2 regions of the Rhodococcus sp. F64268 genome follow, and region 1 is predicted to be linked to the other one. Evidence: riboswitches for the same ligand, from Rfam matches in the RefSeq annotation. Region 1 holds a riboswitch; the other holds the start of a gene.

Evidence for each region. A riboswitch is a leader RNA that binds a small molecule or an ion and turns the genes downstream of it on or off. The one in region 1 is predicted to bind glycine.
Region 2: another riboswitch for glycine. It lies ahead of gcvP (aminomethyl-transferring glycine dehydrogenase); the one in region 1 lies ahead of MWU77_RS20420 (DMT family transporter).

Annotation. Positions count from the first base shown of each region.
Region 1 covers NZ_JALKAI010000010.1:49,586-59,081, reverse strand. Annotated here, with positions in the region: gene MWU77_RS20440 (hypothetical protein) at 1-562, opposite strand, end outside; gene MWU77_RS20435 (DUF3097 domain-containing protein) at 662-1,480, shown strand; gene MWU77_RS20430 (NfeD family protein) at 1,709-2,149, shown strand; gene MWU77_RS20425 (SPFH domain-containing protein) at 2,153-3,427, shown strand; gene MWU77_RS20420 (DMT family transporter) at 3,484-4,500, opposite strand; glycine riboswitch at 4,642-4,729, opposite strand; gene MWU77_RS20415 (hypothetical protein) at 4,785-5,300, opposite strand; gene MWU77_RS20410 (SatD family protein) at 5,297-5,878, opposite strand; gene MWU77_RS20405 (TVP38/TMEM64 family protein) at 5,910-6,611, opposite strand; gene mutA (methylmalonyl-CoA mutase small subunit) at 6,862-8,730, shown strand; gene scpA (methylmalonyl-CoA mutase) at 8,731-9,496, shown strand, end outside.
Region 2 covers NZ_JALKAI010000013.1:69,311-78,806, reverse strand. Annotated here, with positions in the region: gene MWU77_RS22480 (DUF881 domain-containing protein) at 1-141, shown strand, start outside; gene gcvH (glycine cleavage system protein GcvH) at 185-589, shown strand; gene garA (glycogen accumulation regulator GarA) at 742-1,206, shown strand; gene MWU77_RS22465 (MerR family transcriptional regulator) at 1,206-1,943, shown strand; gene MWU77_RS22460 (bifunctional nuclease family protein) at 2,101-2,574, shown strand; gene MWU77_RS22455 (MerR family transcriptional regulator) at 2,825-3,451, shown strand; glycine riboswitch at 3,520-3,617, shown strand; gene gcvP (aminomethyl-transferring glycine dehydrogenase) at 3,784-6,642, shown strand; gene MWU77_RS22445 (metallophosphoesterase) at 6,803-7,972, opposite strand; gene MWU77_RS22440 (substrate-binding domain-containing protein) at 7,975-9,496, opposite strand, start outside.

The DNA of each region.
Region 1 (9,496 bases):
CGTCGGCGATCTCGGCACGCGGGTCGGTGCGCCGGCCGTCGAGGCCGACGGTTCGGATGCCGGTGAGGGTCTCCGCCGCACCGCGGACAGCTTCCCGCAGCGTGAACTCGGCCTCACCGAGGCCCGGACAGGCAGACGGCTCTGGAAGCTCGGGTACAGCGAAAACGTTCCAGCGGAGCACATCCGGTCCCTCGACGACCGGCACCAGTCCGAGTCCGGGGGCGCCTGGGACGCCCACCAGCACACCCTGTCCACCCGCGAGCGCCGCCCTCGCGAAGGTGGTTCCGGTCGGCAGACCCTGCACATCACCGGGCGCCGGAAGGACCAATCGGATCCCCGAACCATCCGTCGGGGCGGCCCGGCGGATGACAGCCGACAACGTAGCGGCGCCGACGACAGGTTCGAGGGTCACCCCCGAGGCCACGGATGCGGGTTCGTCGTGCGCTGCCACCAACTGCAGCGGTGCCCACACCTGAAGTGCGTCGATCATGTCGTCGATGGACGTGTGGCCGGAGAGCCACGACCCGCCCCACAGTGTCAGGGTCAGACTCGGAGAACTCACCGAAGCAGCATACGGCGACGGCGGGCGGAGACGCTCGGCGTGGCGGCAGCACCCCCCGTCGGCGATGTCCTAACGTGGAACGGCGTGAGCCCACGCGACATGTACGGCGGCGACATCTTCGCCGGCCACGCCCGCACGAAGAAGAAGCCTGTCCCGGAACTGCCCGCCGACCGCGGTGTGGTCGTCGAGGACGCAGCGACGGGATGGTGCGGAGCGATCGTAGGGTTCGAGAAGACCTACGACGGAGACTTCGTCAGACTCGAGGACGGGCAAGGACGGACGCGTCTGTTCGCAATGCGCCCGGCCGCGTTCCTTGCCGACGGTGCGCCCGTCACGCTTGTGCGGCCCAAGGCTCGTCCTACTGCCCGACCCGCGGTGTCGGCCTCCGGATCGACGCGCGTGGAGGGATTGCGGGCGCGCGTGGCTCGGGGAAGTCGCATCTGGGTGGAGGGCGTGCACGACGCTGCGCTCGTCGAGCGGGTGTGGGGCCACGACCTGCGCGTCGAAGGTGTCGTCGTCGAACAACTCGAGGGACTCGACAATCTCGGTGCTCGGCTCGCGGAGTTCGAACCGGGTCCGGGTCGGCGCGTGGGGGTCCTCGCCGATCACCTCGTCACCGGTTCCAAGGAAGAACGACTCACCACGAATCTCGGCCCGCACGTGATGGTCACCGGCCACCCGTACATCGACGTGTGGCAGGCCGTGAAGCCGAAAGCCCTCGGAATCCCTGCCTGGCCCACCATCCCACGTGGTGAGGACTGGAAGACGGGTGTGTGCCGCGAACTCGGTTGGGGTACACCGCAGGACGGCTGGCGGCGCGTGTATTCGGCGGTGAACTCGTTCCGGGACCTCGAGTCGAACCTCATCGGTGCGGTCGAACGGCTCGTCGATTTCGTCACCGAACCCGGGGAGGGCTGAAAAGACCGGCCCGCTCCACGGCAGCACCACTTCGCACGGATGCCCGTGAGGTGCTGTCCTGAGCGTCGATTTCATTCGCGCACAACCGTTCCGGGTTGCGTGCGGGTACCGGTGACGATCCACCGCTCGACCGGCTCGCCGGTGCAGTACCGCCGAGATGGACCGTGCCCGCCGGGATCCGAACCGCTCCTACCAGCGCCGCTGCTGGCATGTCCGTTTTGTGGTTCGATGGGGGCTGTGGCGGCGTTGATATGGCTGATCGTAGGAGTGGCTCTGGCTGCGGGTGAAGCGCTGACCGGGGACTTCGCGTTGCTCATGCTCGGGGGAGCCGCACTCGTAACCGCCGGTGTCTCGGCGGCGACCGACTTCCCGGTGTGGGCCGACGCGATCGTGTTCGGAGCAGCGTCGCTACTGCTGTTGCTGGGGGTACGGCCTGCGCTCCGCCGCCGGTATGCCACGCCGCCCGCCTTGCCGACCGGAATAGATGCGCTTCCGGGAAAACCCGCTGTGGTTCTGGAGCAGGTCGACGAGAGGTCGGGCCGCGTGAAGATCGACGGCGATATCTGGACCGCGCGGGCGCTCGACGCGACCGAAGTGTACGAACCCGGCACGACCGTGACAGTGATGCAGATCGACGGCGCTACTGCCGTCGTATGGAGGGGTGTGTAGAGGATGGAAGCGTTGATCGTGCTCGCCGTGGTGGTGGCACTGGTCGTGTTGGTCGTGGCGAAATCGGTGTCGCTGGTGCCGCAGGCCGAGGCGGCGGTGATCGAACGACTCGGCCGGTACTACCGAACGGCGTCGGGTCAGCTGACCTTCCTCGTACCGTTTGTCGACCGGATCCGGGCGAAGGTGGATCTCCGTGAGCGGGTCGTGTCCTTCCCGCCGCAGCCGGTGATCACCCAGGACAACCTGACGCTGAGCATCGACACGGTTGTGTACTTCCAGGTCACCAATCCGCAGGCCGCGGTCTACGAGATCAGCAACTACATCGCCGCTGTCGAACAGCTGACCGTGACCACCCTGCGCAACGTGGTCGGCGGGATGACCCTCGAAGAGACCTTGACGTCTCGCGATTCGATCAACGGGCAGCTCCGCGGGGTGCTGGACGAGGCCACCGGCAGGTGGGGGCTGCGGGTCGCCCGCGTCGAACTCAAGAGCATCGATCCGCCGCCGTCGATCCAGGAATCGATGGAGAAGCAGATGAAAGCGGACCGCGAGAAGCGCGCGATGATCCTCACCGCCGAGGGGCACCGCGAAGCCGCGATCAAGACCGCCGAGGGCGACAAGCAGTCCCGCATTCTGTCGGCGGAAGGCGCCAAGCAAGGGGCGATCCTCGAGGCGGAAGCCGATCGGCAGTCGCGGATCCTGCGTGCCCAGGGCGACCGTGCGGCCAGCTATCTGGAGGCGCAGGGCCAGGCGAAGGCGATCGAGAAGGTGTTCGCGGCGATCAAGGCAGGCAAACCGACACCCGAACTGCTTGCCTACCAGTACCTGCAGACCCTGCCGGAGATGGCGCAGGGCGACGCGAACAAGGTGTGGCTGCTGCCCAGCGATTTCGGCGATGCCCTCAAGGGGTTCGCGAAGAACCTCGGTGCGCCCGGCAGCGACGGCGTGTTCCGGTTCGAGCCGAGCCCGGTCGAGGAGGATCTGCAGCGCCCCGAGGACGACTCGGCGGAGGTCGAGGACTGGTTCACCACCAAGAGCGACCCGGCCGTGGCGAAAGCCGTCGCCGAAGCAGAGGCGGTAGCGCGCAAGCCGGTCGATCCCGATGTGCCCGGATCGGCTCCGCGGCACCAGGCAGGCGAAACCGCAGGTACGCCGCCGCAGGCATTGCCGCAGTCACAGCCTGCACAAGACGGGTGGATGCCCACCGGCGAGTCGGAGCGGGTAGCGGATCCCCAGCAGTACCCGCCCCAACAGCAGTACCCGCCCCAACAGCAGTAGCGCTTCCGCTGGTACCCGTCGCGGCCCGCACATCCGATGTGCGGGCCGCGACGTTGTCATTCCTGCGATCCGACTTGCGCTGCGGGAATCTTCCTGCGGCGCCGGCGACCGGTCGCGAGCGGGAGCGTCATCGCCGCGATGATCATCCCGGCGCCGAGGGTGGCGAGGAGTGAGATCGATTCGCCGAACGCCAGGGCCCCGAGAATCAACGCGACCACGACTTCGAGATACGACAACCCCGACAGTTCCGCGGCCCGCAGATGCTTGCCCGCGATGACCAGCAGACCCAGCGCGAGCAGACCGCACACGACGAAGAAGCCGGCGGCCCACGCCCAGTTCGTGGCGGTCATCCCCGTCATATCCGGGCGGGTGACCACGACCATCGCGGCGGTGGCGACGGCGCCGAACGTGAAGTTCCAGAAACTGCGAACGTCGGCGGGCATGTCGGAGCGATACCGGTAGCACAGCAGCGCCAGACCGTAGAAGAGGCCCGACGCGACACCGAGCACCGTGCCCAGGGTCTCGTGGTCGGACCCTGCCGGCGGGGCACCGCCGATCAGTCCGGCGGCCAGCAGCATCCCGGCGAACGCGGTGACCAGCGACAGCGCGTCCAGACGCGTGATCGATTCCTTGAGGAGGACCCTGGCCAGCACCGTTGCGATGAGCGGACCGAGATAGTGCAGAACAACGGCCCGCGACAGATCGGTGAGCAGTGTGGAAGACAGATACGTGGCCAGCGAGAGGCCGAGGAACACGCCGCCGAGCACGATCGACGGGGACAGCCGCGTGCGGCGGATTGCGCCGAGTCGGCGCGAGAAGACGATCAGCAGCATCATGCCCAGGGCGCCGACGAGCATACGGCCGAGTGTCAGGGCCTCGCCGAGCGCGGCGCCGGGTGGGGTGGCCATGCGACCGAACAATCCTGCGGCGCCCATCGCGGTCGCGGAGATCACGATCGCCGCGATGCCGAGTCGTCGATTCGGGCTCGGCCGCGACGGCGGGGGAGTGGACGACGGTGTGACGAGGGACGGAACAGGCTGGACGCGCAGGGGCGCGCCGACGGTCAGAGCCACGGAACTTCCTCCGGACAGGGTGCTTCACGCACCGGGGACGGTGGTTCCCCGCTCTGTCATCGGACCTGAGAGCTTTCACGGATCCTGTCGGATCCGCCTACACCGTCGGTGAGCCCCGAAGGACTGCTTTCCAGAGTTGCCTCGCGTGCGGCGGTCTGTGGGCCTGAGAGATTCCCGGGAGGTTGCTCCTTCGGCGCCCGCAGATGCGGGACTCTCCCGCCGCAGTTCAATGGCATATTCAGTTGCGCCTGCAAGTATGCCAGTCCGGCTGTGTCGGTGAGAACTCAAGTGATCAAGGCGTGGCCGACCCCACATGCCGCGGCCGCCCACAACACACTCGTCGACGTACCGATGATGAACTGCTCGGATGCCTGCGGTTCGCGCAGTTCCGGATACCGGGCCAGGCCCTTGACCGCCATGATGATCGCGATGCCTTCCGGCCAGCCGGCCAGGATCGATGCGGCGACTGCGCCGCGTTCGAGCACGCCGATCACCCGGCCGCCGCGCAGAGGTCCCGGTGGCGGTGTCGGGGTCGGTCCCGCGTCGGGTTGCCGCCGGGCGATCCGGAATGCGACGAGCACGGCCGGTCCGCCGCCGGTGATGGCAACGATGGTGGTGAGGGTGAGCGTCGCCCCGAGCGCGAAACCCTGAGCGGGATCGGTGGCGGCAGCGGTGAGCGCCGCGGCGCCGAGCGAGAGTGCGGTGACCGCCGCCCCGACCCACACCGGAAGACGCGGGATCAACGACAGTGCCGGCGCGACGGCTGCGACAGTGAGGAGCACCAGGGAGGCGACAGTCAACGGTCGGCCCTTTCGAGGAGTCGGCGCAGCAACAGACGGCCGGCGAGTTCGGCCTGCCACCCGGCAGTGAGCAGGCGCTGGGACACGGCCTGTTTACTGATGCCGAGTTCGGTGGCGATCTCGGATTGGGACAGTCCGGCGCGCGCAAGCGAGACGGCTTCGACGCCCTGATCGGTGCGGCGCACCACGATTGTCGCGAGGAGAGTCAGGGCTGCATCGACGTCGGCTGCCGAATCTGCATCGGTGCCGTCGGCAGCGATTCGGCCCGGCGCATTCTTGGCGCGTTCGACGGCGGTGCGGGCGTGCTCGAATGCGGGACCGCGACCGGCTCGGGTCTGGGCGGGAAGCGGTGTTTCGACGGGGCCGATCCCGATGCCGACACTCCAGTTGTCCCGCTCGAGCAGATCCAATGCGAGATCGATCACCGTGCCGGAGTCGTCGGCCACGGCCTGGACTTCGTCGCCGGCGGTGCGTTCGAACTTGCGGAGCAGTGGAGCGTCGCGGAGTTCGACGAGCAGATCTGCGACGCGATCGATGTCGCGGCGACTGCCGCGTTGGTCGACCGTCAGCACGTACATAGAACAAGGATGGAGACTTGAAATCGAGAAATCAAGCCCTCAGGCTTGTCTCATCCTCTTGGGTGTTCGTGATGGCATCAAGCGCCGACCCCGCAGGCTGAGGAAGACGTGCCTCGAGTACGAGGCCGCCGACACCGAGCACAATGCAGAGCGCGGTCACTGCCACCAATGCCGGGCTCGACTGCCCGGTGAGCACGTCGCCCAGCAGCACCACAGCAACGGTGCCAGGCAGGATCCCGATCACCGTAGCGACGGTGTACGGCGTCAGGCGCACGGACGACACCGCGCAGCAGCAGTTCACGACGAAGAACGGTGCTGCGGCGATCAACCGCAGCGACCCGACGGCAAGCCAACCGCGCCGGGCCAGACGCAGATCGACGGCCTTCGCTGCAGGATGGGTCAGATACGACGTCACGACACCCCGGCCCAGCGCCCGTACCAGCAGGAACGCAAGGACCGCACTCACAGTGGTGGCTGCCGTGGTGACCGCGATACCCACGGCGGGTCCGAACAGGACCCCGGCACTGAGAGTGAACACCGTGCGCGGTACCGGACTGATCGTCACGAGCGAATGAACAGCGAAGAAGATCAGGACCAACAGTGGCCCGTCGACAGATTCCGACCACTGACGGATCTGTGCGATCGACGGATGGGGGAGCAGAAGCGCCACCGCGGCGAGTGTTGCGAGGAGGACGAGGATGCCGATGACCCTGCGGTCCCTGAAGATCCTCATCACAGGGCGCCACCTTACCTCCCGTCGTGCACGCACACCTGGCACGGAGAGATACAGACTGCAGGATCACACCGACCCGTCCACGTGATGAACGATCGCTAGAGAAATTGTGGTGATCCCCACGATTCACCACCGGAGTGTGCAGCTAGCATCACAACGACATCGGCTTAATGTTTTGCGAGGCGCCACGCCCCGTCGGCCTACCCCGGCCGCCCGACAGCCTGCCACCCGCAGTAGGAGGAAATCGCACGTGTCATTAGCAGCAGAGGCCGAGGACGCCGCGCGCGCATACGCGCAGTGGCAGCAAGCGGTCGCGGGCGTACTCGCCAAGTCGCGCCGCGTCGATCCCGCAGAACTCGGCCCGGAGCCGCAGCGTCTGCTCGAGACCACCACGTACGACGACGTGACGGTTGCCCCGCTCTACAGCGGCCGCGACGAACGCCCCGAATCACCCCTGCCCGGGCAGTTCCCGTACATCCGCGGCGGCTCGTCCACCCGCGACGTCAACGCCGGCTGGCTCGTCAGCGCCCGCTTCGACGGAACCGACGCCAAGAACCTCAACGAGCAGATCCTCGACGCCCTCGAGAACGGCGTCAGCGCACTGTGGCTGCGAGTCGGCGAGGGTGCACTGCCCGTCGACGGACTGTCCACAGCACTCGACAAGGTGCTGTTCGACCTCGCGCCCATCAGTCTCGACGCAGGCCCCGAACTCGCTGCTGCCGCGGACTCCCTGTACACGCTGCTCGACGCACGCACCGACGTCGCCGACCGCGCCGCCGTGCGCATCGCGCTCGGCGGCGCGCCGCTGACCAGTGCCTTCTCCGGCCGCGACGACATCACCGTCGACGACGTCATCACGCTCGCCGCCGCGGCCGCAGAACGTATCGAGGTCGTCCGCGCCATCACCGTCGACGGCACCGCCTTCCACAACTCGGGCGCATCCGACGCGGAAGAACTCGGTGCGGCGATCGCTGCAGGCATCGAATACGTCCGCGCTCTCATCGCAGCCGGGCTGTCCGTGCAGCAGGCTCTCGGTCAGATCGAGTTCCGGTTCGCGGCCACCGACGACCAGTTCCAGACCATCGCCAAGTTCCGCGCAGCCCGTCAACTCTGGGCGCGCGTCGCGCAGGTTGCCGGAGCGATCGAAGCCGGAAACGCCCCGCAGCACGCGGTGACCTCCGCTGCCATGATGGCCCAGCGCGACCCGTGGGTGAACATGCTCCGCACCACCCTCGCTGCGTTCGGCGCCGGAGTCGGTGGCGCCGACGCCGTCACCGTCCTGCCGTTCGACGCCGCGCTGCCCGCCGGTGCTGTCGGGGTGTCCGAAGCGTTCTCCGCGCGCATCGCGCGCAACACCAACCTGCTCCTGCTCGAGGAGTCCAACCTCGGCCGTGTCCTCGATCCGGGCGCAGGATCCTGGTACATCGAGGACTTGACAGCGCAGGTCGCGGACAAGTCGTGGGAATTCTTCCAGCAGATCGAGGCGGCCGGCGGCTACCGCGCGGCGCTCGACGCCGGACTGGTCGCCGAGCGCATCGCCGCGACCCGCGGTCGTCGCGAGGCCGACATCGCCCACCGCAGGTTCTCCGTCACCGGCATCAACGAATTCCCGAACCTCGCCGAGGCCCCCCTGCCCGCTGGTGTCGCCGACTCGGGTGCATTCGCGGCGCGCTACGCCGCACCGTTCGAGGCGCTGCGTGACCGCTCCGACGTCTACCTCGCCGTGCACGGCACCCGGCCCACAGTGCTGCTCGCCCCCCTCGGCCCGGTCGCCGAACACAACGTGCGCACCACCTTCGCCAGCAACCTGCTCGCGGCCGGCGGCATCGACGCGGTCAATCCCGGGCCGGTCGATCCGAGCGACGACACCCTCGCCGCCGCGGTCCGCGACTCCGGTGCCAAGGTCGCCGTACTGTGCGGCACCGACGCCCGCTACCGCGACCACGCAGGTACCGCCACCGCGGCGCTGCGTGCCGCAGGGATCACCACTGTGCTGCTTGCGGGCCCGGAGAAGGCCGTGGGCGACGTGCAGGGCGACAACCGCCCGGACGGTTACCTGACCGCGCGCATCGACGCGGTCGCTGCACTGACCGATCTTCTGAACACCCTGGGAGCGTAAGTGAGCATCCAATCCGAGATCGGCAGCTTCGCCGATGTCCCACTGACAGATCCGGATTCCCCGGAACCCGCGGCTCCCACCGCGGAGCAGACCGCCGCGCTCGTCGATTCCGTAGCGTCCGCGAACAACTACACCGTCGACGACGTGGTGTGGAACACCCCCGAGGGCATCGACGTCAAGCCGGTCTACACCAAGGCCGACCGTGACGCTATCGCCGCTGAGGGCTACCCACTCGGCAGCTACCCGGGCATCGCGCCGTTCGTGCGCGGCCCGTATCCGACGATGTACGTCAACCAGCCGTGGACCATTCGCCAGTACGCGGGTTTCTCGACGGCAGCCGAATCCAACGCCTTCTACCGTCGCAACCTCGCGGCCGGCCAGAAGGGCCTCTCGGTGGCCTTCGACCTCGCGACCCACCGCGGCTACGACTCCGACCACCCGCGTGTCCAGGGCGACGTCGGTATGGCCGGTGTCGCGATCGACTCGATCCTCGACATGCGTCAACTGTTCGACGGCATCGACCTGTCGAAGGTGTCGGTGTCGATGACGATGAACGGCGCAGTGCTGCCGATCCTCGCGTTGTATGTGGTGGCTGCGGAAGAACAGGGCGTGACGCCCGAGCAGCTGGCCGGAACCATTCAGAACGACATTCTGAAAGAGTTCATGGTCCGCAACACCTACATCTACCCGCCGAAGCCCTCGATGCGGATCATCTCCGACATCTTCGCGTACACCAGCACGAAGATGCCGAAGTTCAACTCCATCT
Region 2 (9,496 bases), on a different contig from region 1:
GCGGCGTTGAACATCCCCGGCGGTGTGGTGGATACGGTCGCTCGCCGCGGTGGAACTTTGACTGTCGAGCAGTTGTCGCAGGTCGAGGTGCCCGCCTTGCGGGAAATCGAGCCGCGCCAATACGCTCAGCCAGGAAACTGAAACAGACGTTCGTGCCGAATCGTCGCCCCCGAAAGGAACTGCCGTGAGTGAGTTCGAGACGCCCGCCGATCTGCGATACACCGCGGAGCACGAGTGGGTCCAGCGGACTGGGGCGACCACCGCCCGGATCGGTATCACCGACTACGCTCAATCCCAGCTCGGTGATGTGGTGTTCGTGCAGTTGCCCGACACCGGATCCGCCCTCGCTGCAGGCGATTCGTTCGGTGAGGTCGAATCCACCAAGAGTGTCTCGGATGTCTATGCGCCCTTTGCCGCAACGGTCGTGGCGGTGAACGGCGACCTCGAGGCGAGCCCCGAGTTGGTCAACAGCGCGCCGTATGCAGAAGGGTGGCTGATCGATATCGAATCGAGTAGCGAGTCGGATCTCGACGCTGCCTTGGAACGGACCCTCGACGCCGCCGGATACAGAACGATCACAGAAGGATGAGATCCCCTGGGTGACGTAACCGCGACTACCTGCACCAGGGGCATGCGCAGGGTACGGTCGGGTATGGCGTGTGCCGTGTCCGACCGTGGTGGTGGCGAACGAATGACGATCGTCCGGGACCACCCGGACTATCGAACGGATAAGGAGAAACGGTGAGCGAGAACGGCAACGCGGGCTACGAAGAGACCCCAGCGGAAACCACTTCGGTGTTTCGTGCCGACTTCCTGAACGAATTGGAGAACACCGGCGCGGCTGCGACGACCGAAGCACCGGTCTCGGGAGTCGAAGGTCTTCCGGCCGGGGCGGCCCTGCTCGTCGTCAAGCGCGGTCCCAACGCGGGGTCGCGATTCCTGCTCGACCAGCCCACCACGTCCGCCGGACGACACCCCGACAGCGACATCTTCCTCGATGATGTCACTGTCAGCCGTCGTCACGCAGAGTTCCGCCAGGACGACGGCGAGTTCCAGGTCGTCGATGTGGGAAGCCTCAATGGCACCTACGTCAATCGTGAGCCCGTCGACTCGGCAGTACTCGCGAATGGCGACGAGGTCCAGATCGGAAAGTTCCGTCTGGTGTTCTTGACAGGCCCGCGGGGCACTCAGGGCGCAGGTAGCTGATGACCGCTGCCCGCCAGCCGGCGCCGGCAGGTATGTCGATCGGGTCCGTACTCGATCGACTCCGCCCGGAGTTCCCGGACGTGACGATCTCGAAGATCAGATTTCTCGAAGCCGAAGGACTGATCAGTCCGGAGCGCACACCGTCGGGTTACCGGCGGTTCTCGATCGCGGACTGTGAGCGACTCCGGTACGTGCTCACCGCGCAGCGCGATCAGTACCTCCCGCTGAAGGTGATCAAGGAACAGCTCGAGGCGATCGACCGTGGTGCCGCAACGGTGGGAGCCGTCGAAACTCGCCCCAAGCGACCGCGCCAGCTCGCGGTCGCGCGGGGCGAGGTTTCTCCCGAGGACCTTCGTACCGACCGCCAGATCCGAGTGAGTCGAGACGACCTCTGTGAACGGGCCGGCATCGACACCGTGTTCCTCACCGAGCTGGTGGGCGCGGGGCTCCTCACGCCGGGTGCGGCAGGCTTCTTCGACGACGATGCGGTATTGCTGGCGCGGACAGCGAAGGCAATGTCCCGGTTCGGACTGGAAGTCCGGCACCTACGCGCGTTCAAATTGGCGGCAGACCGCGAAGCGGGCCTCGTCGCCCAGATCGCCGGTCCTGTCGCCAAGGGACGCGATGCAGGGGCCCGGGAACGCGCCGAAGAGATGGTTCGTGAGTTGGCTGCGCTGTCTCTGACGTTGCATACATGCCTCGTCAAGTCGGCGGTGCAGGGGTCACTCGATCGTTGACCTCGATCGTCGAGGTAGCCCTGCAGCGGTATTGCGCACGAGAAGCGGTGGGTCTTCGGGTTTCGGGCACCTGACGTACACGAACGAGCGCACTAGAATTCAGGCAGTACGTGTCAGCGACCACGCGACTGACAGGCACCGGGACGGAGGCGCCGTTATGAGCGAGATGAGGATCGTCGGTATCCGAGTCGAGCAACCCCAGAACCAGCCTGTCCTTCTGCTGCGCGAAGCAGAGGGCGAGCGGTACCTACCGATCTGGATCGGTCAGATGGAGGCGACCGCCATTGCGCTGGAACAGCAGGGAGTGGAGCCGGCCCGGCCGCTCACGCACGATCTGATCAAGAATCTTCTCGACGCGTTCGGTCACGCCCTCCTCGAGGTCCGGATAGTGGATCTTCAGGAGGGTACGTTCTACGCCGATCTCCTCTTCGAAGGGGAGATGCGGGTCTCGTGTCGTCCTTCGGACGCAGTTGCCGTCGCGTTGCGCACCGGTGCACCGGTATTTGCCGAGGAATCAGTTCTGGCGGAAGCGGGCCTCGCGATGCCTGAGGAGAAGGAAGACGAGGTCGAGAAGTTCAAGGAATTCCTCGAATCGGTCTCGCCCGACGACTTCAAGGCAACAGACGGCTGATCTGCTCGTCGCGCCGACGGGTCGGGTCGAAGTTGTTCGACGACGCACCGCGACGAACCCGTGTATCGTCGAACGTTACTTTCCGAGTCGGCGTGTTGCTGCTCGACCTGAATCACACAGGGCGTACGCTTGGTTGATCCGTTACGGGACAAGTCGGGTGAACCGGGGGATGTACGGGATCGGATGCGGAGGGGATCCGCCTGGTCCGTGGTGGCGAGGGACAACGGGGCGCGCGAGAGGAAGTCACAAAGTGCGAGATCGGCCGCAAGGACAGCAACTCGGTGCCGGCACCGGCGATCGCGTGGCTCCGGTACCGGTATCGGACACTTCCGAGGATCTGCAGCCGGGGCTGTTTCCCGACAACTCGGTCCCCGATGAACTTGTCGGCTATCGGGTCCCGATCGCGTGCCAGATTGCGGGTATCAGCTACCGTCAGCTCGACTACTGGGCGCGAACCAATCTGGTAGTGCCTTCGATCAGGAGCGCGGCGGGTTCCGGAAGCCAACGGCTGTACTCGTTCAAGGACATTTTGGTCCTCAAGATAGTCAAGCGCCTTCTCGATACCGGCGTCTCGCTGCAGAACATTCGCGTGGCGGTCGACCACCTCCGGAGCCGTGGCGTACGGGACCTGGCCAAGATCACCCTTTTCTCCGACGGCACCACTGTCTACGAATGCACATCCCCGGAAGAGGTCGTCGACCTGCTTCAAGGCGGGCAAGGTGTGTTCGGTATCGCAGTCAGTGGGGCAGTCCGGGAATTGACGGGCAGTATCGCGGACTTCCCGGCCGAGCGCGCAGAGGGATACGACGTCGAAGAGAAGCCCGAGGACGAACTGGCTTCCCGCCGTCGAAACCGCATCAACCGCCGCATCGGATAGGGCGTATGTCACCCTCCGGAAGAGGGTGGACTCGATCGGCCCGCTCGTGCTCTAGAATCGGTATGCGTCGCCGTCCCGCGGGAGAGCCCCGGACCAACATGTCCGGGCGCCGAAGGAGCAGCACCTCCCCGTCAATCTCTCAGGCACCCAGGACCGCGTGAGCTACGACGTCTCTGGAAAGTGGTGGGAGCACCCACCCGCCCACGGGGAAAGGTTCGCCGACCAGGACCGAATCTCTCAGGCGCTCGCCTCGCGAGCTCAGGACAGAGGGGGAGGAACCGCCCGTGCCGACCGCGCACGTGCGAACCTCGCCGACCAGCCTGGGAGCTGCGATGACAGATGCCGTCACCTGGAATTTCGCCGATCGTCACATCGGACCCGATGCGCAGGAGATGCGTCGGATCCTCGACGTTGTCGGAGTCGATACGCTCGAGGACCTCGTCGCAAAGGCACTGCCCGCGGGCATTCTCGACCACTGCGCGGGCGAAGTTGCCGACGGACTCGATGTCCTCGACGCGCCGCTCAGCGAACACGAGGTCCTCGCCGGCCTGAAAGCCCTGGCGTCGCGCAACACGGTCGCGACCTCCATGATCGGGCACGGTTACTACGACACGCTCACTCCGCCGGTACTGCTGCGCAACATCATCGAGAATCCCGCGTGGTACACGGCCTACACGCCGTATCAGCCGGAGATCAGTCAGGGCCGGCTCGAAGCGTTGCTCAATTTCCAGACGATGGTCGCAGACCTGACCGGTATGGAAGTCGCGAACTCCTCGATGCTCGACGAAGCTACTGCTGCGGCGGAAGCGATGACCTTGCTGCGTCGTGCCAACCGCAAGTCCAAGAGCCACCGGTTCGTCGTCGATTCCGATCTGTTCACTCAGACCGCCGCGGTGCTCGCAACCCGCGCCGAGCCGCTCGGCATCGAGCTCGTCACCGCTGACCTTGTGGAGGAGGGACTTCCCGAGGGGGAGTTCTTCGGTGTGATCCTGCAGGTGCCGGGTGCGTCGGGCCGGGTGTTCGATGTTGCTCCCGTGATCGATGCGGCACATGAGCGCGGTGCGATGGTCGCGGTGGGCGCGGACCTCCTGGCAATGACGCTGATGACTCCGCCCGGGGAGAAGGGCGCCGATGCCTGCTTCGGCACCACCCAGCGATTCGGGGTGCCGATGGGATTCGGTGGCCCACATGCGGGATATTTGGCGGTAAACGCGGCGCACACGCGGAATCTGCCGGGACGTCTCGTCGGTGTCTCGGTCGACGCCGACGGTACCTCGGCCTACCGGCTTGCGTTGCAGACCCGTGAACAGCATATTCGCCGTGAGAAGGCGACCAGCAACATCTGTACCGCTCAGGTGCTTCTGGCGGTCCTCGCCGCGATGTACGCGTCGTATCACGGCGCGGAGGGACTGACCGGAATCGCGCGACGAGTGGCTGCCCATGCGGCCGGGCTCGCTGCCTCGCTGCGACGCGGGGGAGTCGAGGTCGTTCACGACGACTTCTTCGATACCGTCCTGGTCCGGGTTCCGGGGCGCGCCGGCGAGGTCGTAGCAGCGGCGGCCGAGCGGTCGGTCAATCTGTATCTCGTCGACGCGGACCACGTGTCGATCTCCTGCGACGAAGCGACGACGGATGCACACGTGGCGAGTGTGCTTTCCGCGTTCGGTATCGCCGCTGAGGAGACGGTCGCAGCCGATCGAGCATCCATCCCGGAGGCGCTCGGCCGAACCAGTGACTTCCTGAAGCACGAGGCGTTCACGAAGTACCGGACGGAGACCGCGATGATGCGGTATCTGCGGCGGTTGTCCGACAAGGATCTCGCGCTTGACCGCACCATGATCCCGCTCGGGTCCTGCACGATGAAACTCAACGCCGCGGCTGAGATGGAAGCCATCACGTGGCCGGAGTTCGCGGGCTTGCACCCGTTCGCTCCCGCGGATCAGACCGTCGGAATCCGGGACCTGATCTCGGATCTCGAACGCTGGCTCGCCGCAGTGACCGGGTACGACGCCGTGACCTTGCAGCCCAACGCAGGCAGTCAGGGTGAATACGCAGGTCTGCTCGCTATCCGCCATTACCACCTGAGCCGCGGTGACGACCACCGCGACACCTGCTTGATTCCGTCGAGCGCGCACGGAACCAATGCCGCCTCTGCGGTGATGGCAGGTATGCGTGTCGAGGTGGTGGCGTGCCGTCCCAACGGTGACGTCGACCTCGACGATCTGCGAGCGAAGATCGCCGACCACGCTGAACGGCTGGCCGCGATCATGATCACCTACCCGTCGACCCACGGCGTCTACGAACACGAGATCGAGGACATCTGCGGTGCCGTGCACGACGCAGGCGGGCAGGTGTACATCGATGGTGCAAACCTCAACGCACTCGTGGGTCTGGCCCGGCCGGGCAGGTTCGGTGGCGATGTGAGCCACCTGAACCTGCACAAGACCTTCTGCATTCCACACGGTGGTGGCGGGCCGGGAGTCGGTCCGATCGGCGTTCGTTCGCATCTCACGCCGTTCCTCCCGGGTCACCCCGCTGTACCTGGTCTCGGCGGCGTGGGGCCGGTGTCGGCTGCGCCTTACGGGTCGGCGTCGATCCTGCCGATCACGTGGGCATACATCAAGCTGATGGGGGCTTCCGGGCTTCGCCGGGCTTCGCTCACTGCGATCGCTTCGGCGAACTACATTGCGCGTCGCCTCGACGAGTACTTCCCGGTGCTGTACACGGGTGCGAACGGGATGGTGGCGCACGAGTGCATCCTCGATCTGCGTCAGCTGACCAGGGACACCGGTGTCACCGTCGATGACGTGGCCAAGCGTCTCGCAGACTACGGATTCCATGCGCCGACCATGAGTTTCCCCGTCGCGGGCACGCTTATGGTCGAACCGACCGAAAGTGAGGACTTGAACGAGATCGACGAGTTCGTCGATGCGATGATCTCGATTCGCGCGGAGATCGACAGGGTCGGAGCCGGAGAATGGCCGGTCGACGACAATCCTCTGCGAGGCGCACCGCACACCGCAGAGTGCCTCGTGGGGGAGTGGACTCACCCGTATCCGCGTGAAACTGCAGTGTTTCCGCTGGGGAAGGGGCGCGCAAAGGTGTGGCCGGCGGTCCGTCGAATCGACGGGGCCCACGGCGACCGCAACCTGGTCTGCTCGTGCCCTCCGCTGGAGGCATACAGCAGCTGACGTCCTGTGGCTGCGGGCAACGCCCGCAGCCACACACTCTTCGACCGAAATATTCGGTACCGTACGGAAAACATAGATATACCGAATATATGCTCTCTCAGGCACCGAACTTCCCCTCTGAAAAACCATCGAAGGGAGGTCTGTTCAGGCAGCGGCGCAGCTACTTCTGTGTGACGAGCTCGAGAATGGAAACTTCGGGCGGAGTTGCGACGCGGACCGGTGGGCCCCACGCACCGGCTCCTAGCGACGTGTAAATTGCGGTGTCGCCGAAGTGGTCCAGCCCGGTGACAGTGGGATTTGCAGCAGCGACGATGTATCCGAGGGGCCACATCTGGCCGCCGTGCGTATGCCCGGACAACTGAAGGTCCACACCGAGATCCTGTGCTTCGAGGACGTGTTTCGGCTGGTGTGCGGCAAGAAGAACGAAGGTCTCCGGAGCCAGTCCCTCGATGGCTCGAGGTAGATCCGCTGCATCCGGTGCGGGAGCGGTGTAGTCGTGCACGCCTGCCAGTGCGATCTGCTCGCCGTTGTGCGTCACGAGGACGTTTTCGTTTCGCAGGGTCTTCACACCCAGAGTTTCCCAATGATCGAGCCAGGACGAGGCGTCGTCCGAGTAGTACTCGTGATTGCCACTCACCCCGTAGATCCCGAGCGGGGCACGAAGCTCGCTGAGGGGCGCGAGGTCGTCACCTACCAATTCGACGGTGCCGTCAGCGAGATCCCCGCCGAGAACGATGAGGTCGGGTCGCTGTTCGTTAACCTGATCGACGACTCCCCGCACGAACCCGGCGCCGCGTGCCGGACCGACGTGCAAGTCGGTGATCAAGGCGACGCGGATGCCGTCGAACTCGTCCGGAAGCCCGGGCAGGGCGATGGTGGAGTGAACGAGCCGAGGATTGGCTGCCTCGATCAGACTTCCATAGCCGATCGTGGCGACGGTGGCGGCAACGAGGGTGGCCGTTGCGATCCGGAGTGCACGGCGTGGTGGTCGGTGCGATGCGCCGGCTTCCTCCGAGGGGGACTTACCCCTGCGGAATCGTCGCACGAGCCGTGCCCCGAGGCAGAAAGCGCCGATGACGAGGAGACCGATGATCAAGTAGAGACCTGCGGCGAACCAGCTGTAGCCGAGGAAGCCCAGCGGACGTGCCCAAGCGGGGTCGAGAACAGTGCCGGTGACGGACGCGATCGAGGCGGCCGCGAGTAACGCTACGAGGACGATATCGGCCGCCAGTGCGGCTCTCCCGGTGAGGCCGGGCGCTCGTACGAGGCGACGGTGGAACCAGTAGGTGATGAGGGCGAGGAACGTCCCCGCGACGAGCAGTCGGATCACGGTCAGGAAGTGAGCTTTCGGAGTAAGGCGGTCAGATCGTCGTTCGCGGTGGTGGCGAGCGTGGAGTACGACCCGCCGGTGCGGGCGGTGAGGTCTTGCAGTGTCTCGGGGTCGGTGACATCGTCGCCGAGTACGACGATGTCCACCCGAACCGGTGATGCGCTGTCGGTGAGCTCGCTGATTCCGTCGAGAAGCTCGTCGCCTGTACCGGTGCCGGAATCGACGTCGGTGTTCGTCTCGTTGCCGTCCAGGCTCTCGTCGTCGCTGTCGAGGATCACGAGCACCGAGTTCGGTCTGGACGGATCGTAGTTGTCGACGGCATCGGCGTACGCGGCGAGGATCGATTCGTACACCGGCGCAGTCTCGGTGGGGGTGACTGCGTCGAGTGCAGAGTTCAGCGCCGCGCGCTGCTCGCCGGTGAGCGCATCGCGGGCAACAGCGACTCGGGAGGACGATGTGTCGTCGAAGACATGTATCCCGATGATCGAGGAGTTCGGGGAACGGCGGAGAACGTTCTCTATTGCGGTCGCAGTGTCGTCGAGTCGGGTGTTGCCATTTTCTGCGGTGGTGGCCATGGAGGTGGTGGTGTCCACGAGCACGGTGGTCTTGACAGGCGGTTGGGGGTCGAGGCGGATATCGAGGAGGGCGTCGCCGGCGGAGGGATCTGCCGGGGTGAGGACCTCGACGACCGGCGCGAATGAGAAGTCGGATCGAACGGGGGAATCACCGTCGTGGTTCCGGAAGCCGGCATCGAGGAAGTCCTGGGCCTGGTCGGGGTTGCGCACGTAGTCGATGAACTCTCCGGCGGCCCGGGAGAGTGTTTCGTCGATCCAGGGGGCGCTCGGGATCACTGCGGGGAAGTCGGCGATGGGCGTGGCACCTGCGGGACGAAATCCGGCAAGGTCTGCGGCGGTTCCATTAGTGACTGCGTCGTGCAGTTGTTTTTCTACCGCGGGCACTGCGTGGATCGGGGAATCGGGGGCGGTGTTCGTGGCGAGTGCCGTGAGCGCGTCCGCGGTGGAAGGGCCTGCCGCGATGTCGAGTGCGTCGGCGCCGAGTGCGAGTTCGGTGATTGCAGTCACGACGTCCGGTGACTGTGCTTCGTCGCGTGTCAGCGGTCCTGTCCCGGTGGTGGCGACGGCTTCGAGGGCGGACGTCGTGGCATCGCTGTCTGTTCCGGTGGGCAGTGCCATGCGCAGAGATTCCCAAGGGGCCAGGCCGAGGGCGCTGAGGGATCCGGGCACGGACTGCAGCGACGGTAGGTCGCGCCAATCGACCCCGGCTGTGGTGAGTCCGTTGTTCAGGGCTGTGGGAGTGGCGAGGACGAGCGGTGAGGTGGCGAGGGATCGACGTTGCCCGCTCGCGCTCGAGCCCGCACGGTCGGCGGCGCGGGTGTCGATGGGCACCCAGAGAGCGGGTTCGGGTCCGAGTTCGGGGTTCCAGGTGCCGTCGGCGAGGGTCGCGGCGGCCGTGGTGGATTCGGTGGCGGCGACGTGAGCGGTGACGCAATAGTCGCGGATCACG